DNA from 3 places in the Streptomyces sp. NPDC085866 genome. Region 1 is predicted to be linked to each of the others. Evidence: riboswitches for the same ligand, from Rfam matches in the RefSeq annotation. Region 1 holds a riboswitch; each other region holds the start of a gene.
What was found. A riboswitch is a leader RNA that binds a small molecule or an ion and turns the genes downstream of it on or off. The one in region 1 is predicted to bind thiamine pyrophosphate.
Positions count from the first base shown of each region.

Region 2: it holds a riboswitch for thiamine pyrophosphate, as region 1 does, so the genes downstream of both, thiO (glycine oxidase ThiO) here and thiC (phosphomethylpyrimidine synthase ThiC) in region 1, are expected to answer to the same signal.
Region 3: it holds a riboswitch for thiamine pyrophosphate, as region 1 does, so the genes downstream of both, ACIF83_RS34145 (thiamine ABC transporter substrate binding subunit) here and thiC (phosphomethylpyrimidine synthase ThiC) in region 1, are expected to answer to the same signal.

Region 1 covers NZ_JBITSQ010000011.1:152,658-154,914, forward strand. Annotated here, with positions in the region: gene ACIF83_RS27870 (YibE/F family protein) at 1-641, opposite strand, end outside; TPP riboswitch at 713-886, shown strand; gene thiC (phosphomethylpyrimidine synthase ThiC) at 879-2,257, shown strand, end outside.
Region 2 covers NZ_JBITSQ010000008.1:46,917-49,173, forward strand. Annotated here, with positions in the region: gene thiS (sulfur carrier protein ThiS) at 1-133, opposite strand, end outside; gene thiO (glycine oxidase ThiO) at 130-1,290, opposite strand; TPP riboswitch at 1,288-1,399, opposite strand; gene ACIF83_RS21020 (hypothetical protein) at 1,453-1,857, shown strand; gene ACIF83_RS21025 (NAD(P)/FAD-dependent oxidoreductase) at 1,890-2,257, shown strand, end outside.
Region 3 covers NZ_JBITSQ010000015.1:231,349-233,605, reverse strand. Annotated here, with positions in the region: gene ACIF83_RS34150 (ABC transporter permease) at 1-119, opposite strand, end outside; gene ACIF83_RS34145 (thiamine ABC transporter substrate binding subunit) at 161-1,234, opposite strand; TPP riboswitch at 1,309-1,416, opposite strand; gene rlmN (23S rRNA (adenine(2503)-C(2))-methyltransferase RlmN) at 1,452-2,257, opposite strand, start outside.

The DNA of each region.
Region 1 (2,257 bases):
CCCGCGAGCAGTGCCATCGGGAACTTACGGTTCACATCGGTGACGGAGTACTGCAGGTCCTTCGGTGCCGAGGGCTCGTAGGCGACCACGACCTTCTCGCCCTCGTGCAACTGCCGTGACTGGTCCGGCTGCACGATCTCGGTGAACGTACGGCCCTGGTCGTTGCCGGTGTCGACGCGGATCGTCGCCTTCCTGCAGGTGCCTTTCGCCTGTTGCTGCGCCGCGCTGCCCTCGGCGGTGGAGGTGTCGCTGGTCGAGGTGCCCCCCGACGCGTTCACCGACTTGCAGCTCACCTCGACCACCTTGGTGACCGTGGCCTGTTGTGTCTGGCGGTCGAAGCCGACGCCCGTCCGCTCGTGCGGCGGCGCTCCCCCGGGCCAGAGCACCATCAGGCCGACCACGACCGCGGCCGCGAACGGGATCAGGATCGCCGCGATGACCTTGCGCAGATGCTTCGAGACGGGCGCGGCGGGTCCGTGGCTGTGGCTGTGCCCGTGCGAGTGGCCGTGGCCGTGGCCGGTGCCCGGGCCGTGCTGGTGCCCGCGTCCGTGGCCGTCATGCCCGTGCTCGCCGCCCTGTCCGGACCCGCCTCCGCGCGGCGGTTCGGAAGGCGGGTACGGGTGCTGCTCCATGGTGGTCACCGCCAGATCATCGCAAGAACGCCAGGGGCCCCCTGTTCACCGCGCCCGAATTGACGCTAGCGTGGAGGCACCTTTGCACACGCGGGAGCTCGGAGCACCGGGCTGAGAGGGCGCTGACCTCCGTATTCGCGATGTTTCACGTGGAACGTGGTTTCACGGGAAACATCGGCAGACGGAAACCGCTGCGTCGACCGCCGAACCTGTTACCGGGTAATGCCGGCGTAGGGAGTAGGTCTCATGACCAACAAGGACGCACGCACGCCTGCCTCCGTTCCGGACGAGAAGTCCCAGGAGGCCGGGAAGTCCATCGGCTGGCACAAGGCGTACGTCGAGGGCACCCGCCCCGACCTGCGTGTGCCGGTCCGCCAGGTGCACCTCACCAACGGGCAGTCGGTCACGCTGTACGACACATCAGGCCCGTACACCGATCCACTCGTCGACACCGACGTCCGCAGGGGGTTGCCGCCGCTGCGGGAGAACTGGATCATCGCCCGTGGCGACACCGAGGAGTACGCCGGCCGTCCCGTCCGCCCCGAGGACGACGGGATCAAGCACACCTCACCGCGCGGCGGGCTGCGCAACCTGGACGCGGTCTTCCCCGGACGTCCTCGCCAGCCGCGCCGGGGCCGTGACGGCGCGGCGGTCACGCAGCTCGCGTACGCCCGTCGTGGCGAGATCACGCCCGAGATGGAGTTCGTGGCACTCCGCGAGAACGTTGATCCCGAGGTGGTTCGCGAGGAGATCGCGGCGGGCCGCGCGGTGCTGCCGGCCAACGTCAACCACCCGGAGATCGAGCCGATGATCATCGGCAAGCGGTTCCTGGTGAAGGTCAACGCCAACATCGGCAACTCCGCGGTCACGTCCTCCATCGAGGAGGAGGTGGAGAAGATGACCTGGGCGACCCGCTGGGGCGCCGACACGGTCATGGACCTCTCGACCGGCCGCAACATCCACACCACCCGCGAGTGGGTGCTGCGCAACTCCCCCGTCCCCATCGGCACGGTGCCGCTCTACCAGGCGCTGGAGAAGGTCGACGGCAAGGCCGAGGAACTGACCTGGGAGATCTACAAGGACACGGTCATCGAGCAGGCCGAGCAGGGCGTGGACTACATGACCGTCCACGCGGGCGTGCGCCTGCCGTATGTGCCGCTCACCGCCAACCGCAAGACCGGCATCGTCTCGCGCGGCGGCTCGATCATGGCCGCGTGGTGCCTCGCGCACCACAAGGAGTCGTTCCTGTACGAGAACTTCGAGGAGCTCTGCGAGATCCTCGCCGCCTACGACGTCACGTACTCGCTCGGCGACGGCCTTCGCCCGGGCTCGATCGCGGACGCCAACGACGAGGCACAGTTCGCGGAGCTGCGGACGCTCGGGGAACTCAACCGGATCGCCAAGCGTTTCAACGTACAGACCATGATCGAGGGCCCGGGACACGTCCCGATGCACAAGATCAAGGAGAACATCGACCTCCAGCAGGAGATCTGCGAGGAGGCTCCGTTCTATACGCTCGGCCCGCTGACCACGGACGTCGCCCCGGCCTACGACCACATCACCTCCGGTATCGGTGCCGCGATGATCGCCTGGTGGGGCACGGCGATGCTCTGCTACGTCACGCC
Region 2 (2,257 bases), on a different contig from region 1:
CGACGGTTTCGTTGACGGCGGCGGCCACCCCGGACGGCGCCACGGTGAGGGTCTTCACGAGGGCGTCCAGCGCGGTGCCCGGGGCGACCTCGTGACGCTCCCCGTTCACGGAGATGGTGACGGAGACGTTCATGCGGGCTGCTCCATGAGTACGGTGCCGAAGCGCTTCGGCGTGAACGGACGGGCCTCCTCGGGCAGTTCACCGCCGACCAGCAGTTCGGCCAGCACGTCCCCGGTGACCGGCGTGAGCAGCACCCCGTTGCGGTAGTGCCCGGTGGCCAGCAGCAGCCCGTCGAGCCCGGACGGGCCGAGCAGCGGCGCGTTGTCCGGGGAGCCGGGGCGCAGCCCCGCCCGGGTCTCGGTGAGGGGCAGTTCGGTGATTCCCGGCACCAGCTCATGGGCGTCGCGCAGCAGCTCGTACACGCCTCCGGCGGTGACGGCCGTGTCCCAGCCCAGCTCCTCGCTGGTGGCGCCGACGACCAGCTCGCCGTTCTCCCGGGGCACCAGGTAGACATGGCTGCCGCGCACCATCGCCCGCACGGTGCGGCTCAGGAAGGGTGCGTACCGGCGCGGCACGGTCAGCCGCAGCACCTGTCCCTTCACCGGCCGCACGGGGGGCAGTACGTCGTCCGGGACGCCCGCGAGACGCCCGCTCAGGCTGCCGCCCGCGAGGACGACCTGCTCCGCGCCCAGCGCCGTGCCGTCCGCCGTGGTCACTCCGGTGGCCCGGCCCCGTGCGACGTCGAGCCGCTCGGCCCAGGACCGGTGGAAGACCACCCCGGCCCGCTCGCACGCGGTCACCAGGGCCGCGGCCAGCCGCCTCGGGTCGATCTGGTGGTCGCCGTCGACCCGCAGCCCGCCGCGCACCCCGGGCGCGAGCATCGGCTCCAGCCGCCGGCACTCCCGCCCGGACAGCCACTCCGACTCCAGGCCCGAACGCTGCTGGAGCGCGTGCAGTTCGCGCAGGTGGGCGCGGTCGTCGGCGTCGAGCGCGACGGCGAGCGTGCCGCAGCGGCGGTAGCCGAGGTCGTGGCCGGTCAGCTGGGTCAGCTCGGCCGCGAAGTCCGGGTAGCGGCGGGCGGACTCCAGGTTCAGGGCGAGCAGTGTCTCCTCGCCGTAGTGCAGTTCGGTGACCGCGGCCAGCATCCCCGCCGCGACCCGCGCGGCCCCGCCGCCGGGCTCGGGGTCCACCACGGCCGTGGCGAGCCCGCGCTGCGCGGCCCGCCAGGCCGTGACCAGGCCGATGATTCCGCCCCCGATGACGAGGACGTCGGACGTACGTGACGACATGGGCGTCCAGCCCCTCCCTTCGCCGGCATGACCCGGATCAGGTTCGTACGGTCGGAGGCCGCCAGCCTCCCTCTCAGCCCGGTGCGTCCGGGCTCCCGCGAGTGCTTGTACGGTGGCCACCCTAGCCCGCAGCGCTCGTCACTCGTAAGGGAGCCCCGGTCCATGGCCCGCCCGCCCGTCTCCCACCACCACCCTCAAACGAGGGGCTGCGCCCCGCCCTACAGATCCCTCGACGGTCTCGTCCTCGCTCCGGTGGCGGACCAGGCCCCAGGTCAGGTGGGTACCCGCACCCGGTTCGCGTACCACGAGAAGGACGGCGAGATCTGGGCCGAGTACGCGGGCGGCGACGTCGTGCGCGGCCACTTGGTCGGCACTCGGCAGGGCGACCGGCTGGACTTCCGGTACGTGCAGCTCAAGCACGACGGGACCACCTCCTCGGGGCACTGCGTGTCCACCGTCGTGGAGCTGCCGGACGGGCGGGTGCGGCTGGAGGAGACCTGGGAGTGGGAGTCCCGGCCGGGCGCCGGGACCAGCGTTGTGGAACAGCTCACCGAGCACGCCCGCTGACTGACGGATTGTCAGTTGTCTATGGTGATCGGGTGAGTGAGCAGACACCGCAACAGGGCACGTCACAGGGGCGGCGCGTGGTCGTCGCGGGCGCGGGCATGGCCGGGGTGCAGACCGCGGTCGCCCTGCGCGAGCAGGGCTTCACGGGCACCGTCACGCTGATCGGCGCCGAGCCCCACCAGCCGTACGACCGGCCGCCACTGTCCAAGGCCGTACTGCTCGGCAAGGCCGAGGGCTCCGCCTTCGACGTCGACTTCGAGTCGCTCGGCGTCGAACTGCGGCTCGGCTGCGAGGTGCTGGGCGTGCGCCCCGGCGACCACGAGCTGGACACCGAGGCCGGGCCCGTCCCGTACGACGTGCTCGTCCTCGCCACCGGTGCCGAACCGATCACGTTGCCGGG
Region 3 (2,257 bases), on a different contig from region 1:
GTGACGACGTCCGCCATCCGCCCGAACTGCCAGGCACCGTCCACCTTCAGCCCGCGCGCGACGATCGCGGCGACGGGCCAGGCGAAGAAGACGGCGAAGAACGCGACGGGCAGGGCCATGAGCCCCAGCCGCGCCGCGCTCCCGCGCGTTCGCCCCTCGGCTACTTCAGTACGAGCGACGTCCACGACTTGACCCACTGGTCGCGGTTGGCGGCGATCTTGTCGGGAGCCATGGTCTCGGGGTTCTTGGCGGCCGGCCCGTACTTGGTGAAGTCGGCGGGCACGGCGGCGCCCTGCACCACCGGGTACACGAACATGTTCAGCGGCATGTCCTGCTGGAACTCCTTGGACAGCAGGAAGTCGATGAACGCCTTGCCGCCCTTGGTGTTCTTCGCGTTGCTCAGCAGCCCGGCGAACTCGATCTGCCGGAAGCAGGTGCCGGTGGCCACACCGGTCGGGGCGGTGCTGGGCCGCTTCTTGGCGTAGATCACCTCGGCGGGCGGGGAGGAGGCGTACGACACCACGAGCGGCCGGTCGCCGCCCGCCTTCTTGCCCTCGGACGAGCCGGAGAACTCCTGGCGGTAGGCCTGCTCCCAGCCGTCGACGACCTTGACGCCATTGGCCTTGAGCTTCTTCCAGTAGCCCTGCCAACCGTTGTCGCCGTACTGCGCGGCGCTGCCGAGCAGGAAGCCGAGGCCGGGCGAGGAGGTGGCCGCGTTCTCGGTGACGAGCAGGTTCTTGTACGCGGGCTTGGCGAGGTCGGCGAACGTCTGCGGCGGGGCCAGCTTGTGCTCGCTGAAGTAGGCCTTGTCGTAGTTGACGCAGATGTCGCCGTAGTCGACGGGCGTGATTCGGTGCTTGCCCTTGTCGAGCTGGTAGGCGGCACCGACCGTGTCGAGGCCCTTCGCCTCGTACGACTGGAACAGCCCGTTGTCGAGAGCCCGGGACAACAGGGTGTTGTCGACGCCGAAGAGGACGTCGCCCTGCGGGTTGTCCTTGGTCAGGATCGCCTTGTTGACGGCCTGCCCGGCGTCGCCGTTGGGCAGTACCCGGACCTTGTAGCCGGACTGCTTCTCGAAGTCCTTGAGCACGTTCTTGGAGACGGCCCACGAGTCGTGGCTGACGAGGGTGACGGTCTTGGAGTCCGCCGAGCCCTTGGTATCCGTCGATCCGCACGCGGACAAGGTGAGCAGGCCGAGGCCGACCGCCGCGGCCACGAGGGTCTTGGTGTGCACGTGAGTGTCCTCCTGGGGGTTGGCCAGGAAGAACGCGGCCCAGCCCGGGGACGAACCCGGGCAGGGCGCAACAGCATGAGTGGTGACCGAACTTCCTACCCAGAATGACCTGGGCGAGGTTCAGAGGGTCTGCGGCCCGCTTGCCGCACTCTCAGCGCTGTGGCGCTCCCCTGTCGGAATATGAAGATGTGATGAGACTTAATCGAACGCAGCCAGATTACCGCTCGGTGGCCGCGAGCTGACCACACGCCCCGTCGATCTCCTGCCCGCGCGTATCCCGGACGGTGACCGGCACACCGTGGGCGGCGATCGCCTCCACGAACGCCTTCTCGTCCTCGGGCCGCGAGGCGGTCCACTTGGACCCCGGCGTCGGGTTCAGCGGAATCAGGTTGACGTGCACGGGCTTGCCCCTGAGCAGCCGCCCGAGCCGGTCACCGCGCCAGGCCTGGTCGTTGATGTCGCGGATGAGCGCGTACTCGATCGACAGCCGGCGCCCGGACTTCTCGACGTACTCGAACCCGGCGTCCAGCACCTCGCGCACCTTCCACCGCGTGTTCACGGGGACGAGGGTGTCGCGCAGCTCGTCGTCGGGGGCGTGCAGGGAGATCGCGAGCCGGCACTTGAAGCCCTCGTCGGCGAACCGGTGGATGGCGGGCACCAGCCCGACCGTCGAGACCGTGATCCCTCGCTGCGAGAGCCCGAGTCCGTCCGGCGCGGGATCGGTGAGCGCACGGATGGCCCCCACGACCCGATTGTAGTTCGCGAGCGGCTCGCCCATGCCCATGAAGACGATGTTGGAAAGCCGCGCAGGCCCACCGGGCACTTCCCCGTCCCGCAGGGCCCTCATGCCGTCCACGATCTGGTGGACGATCTCGGCGGTCGACAGATTCCGGTCGAGCCCCGCCTGCCCTGTGGCGCAGAAGGGGCAGTTCATCCCACATCCGGCCTGCGAGCTGATGCACATGGTCACCCGGTCCGGGTACCGCATCAGCACCGACTCCACGAGCGTGCCGTCGAACAGCC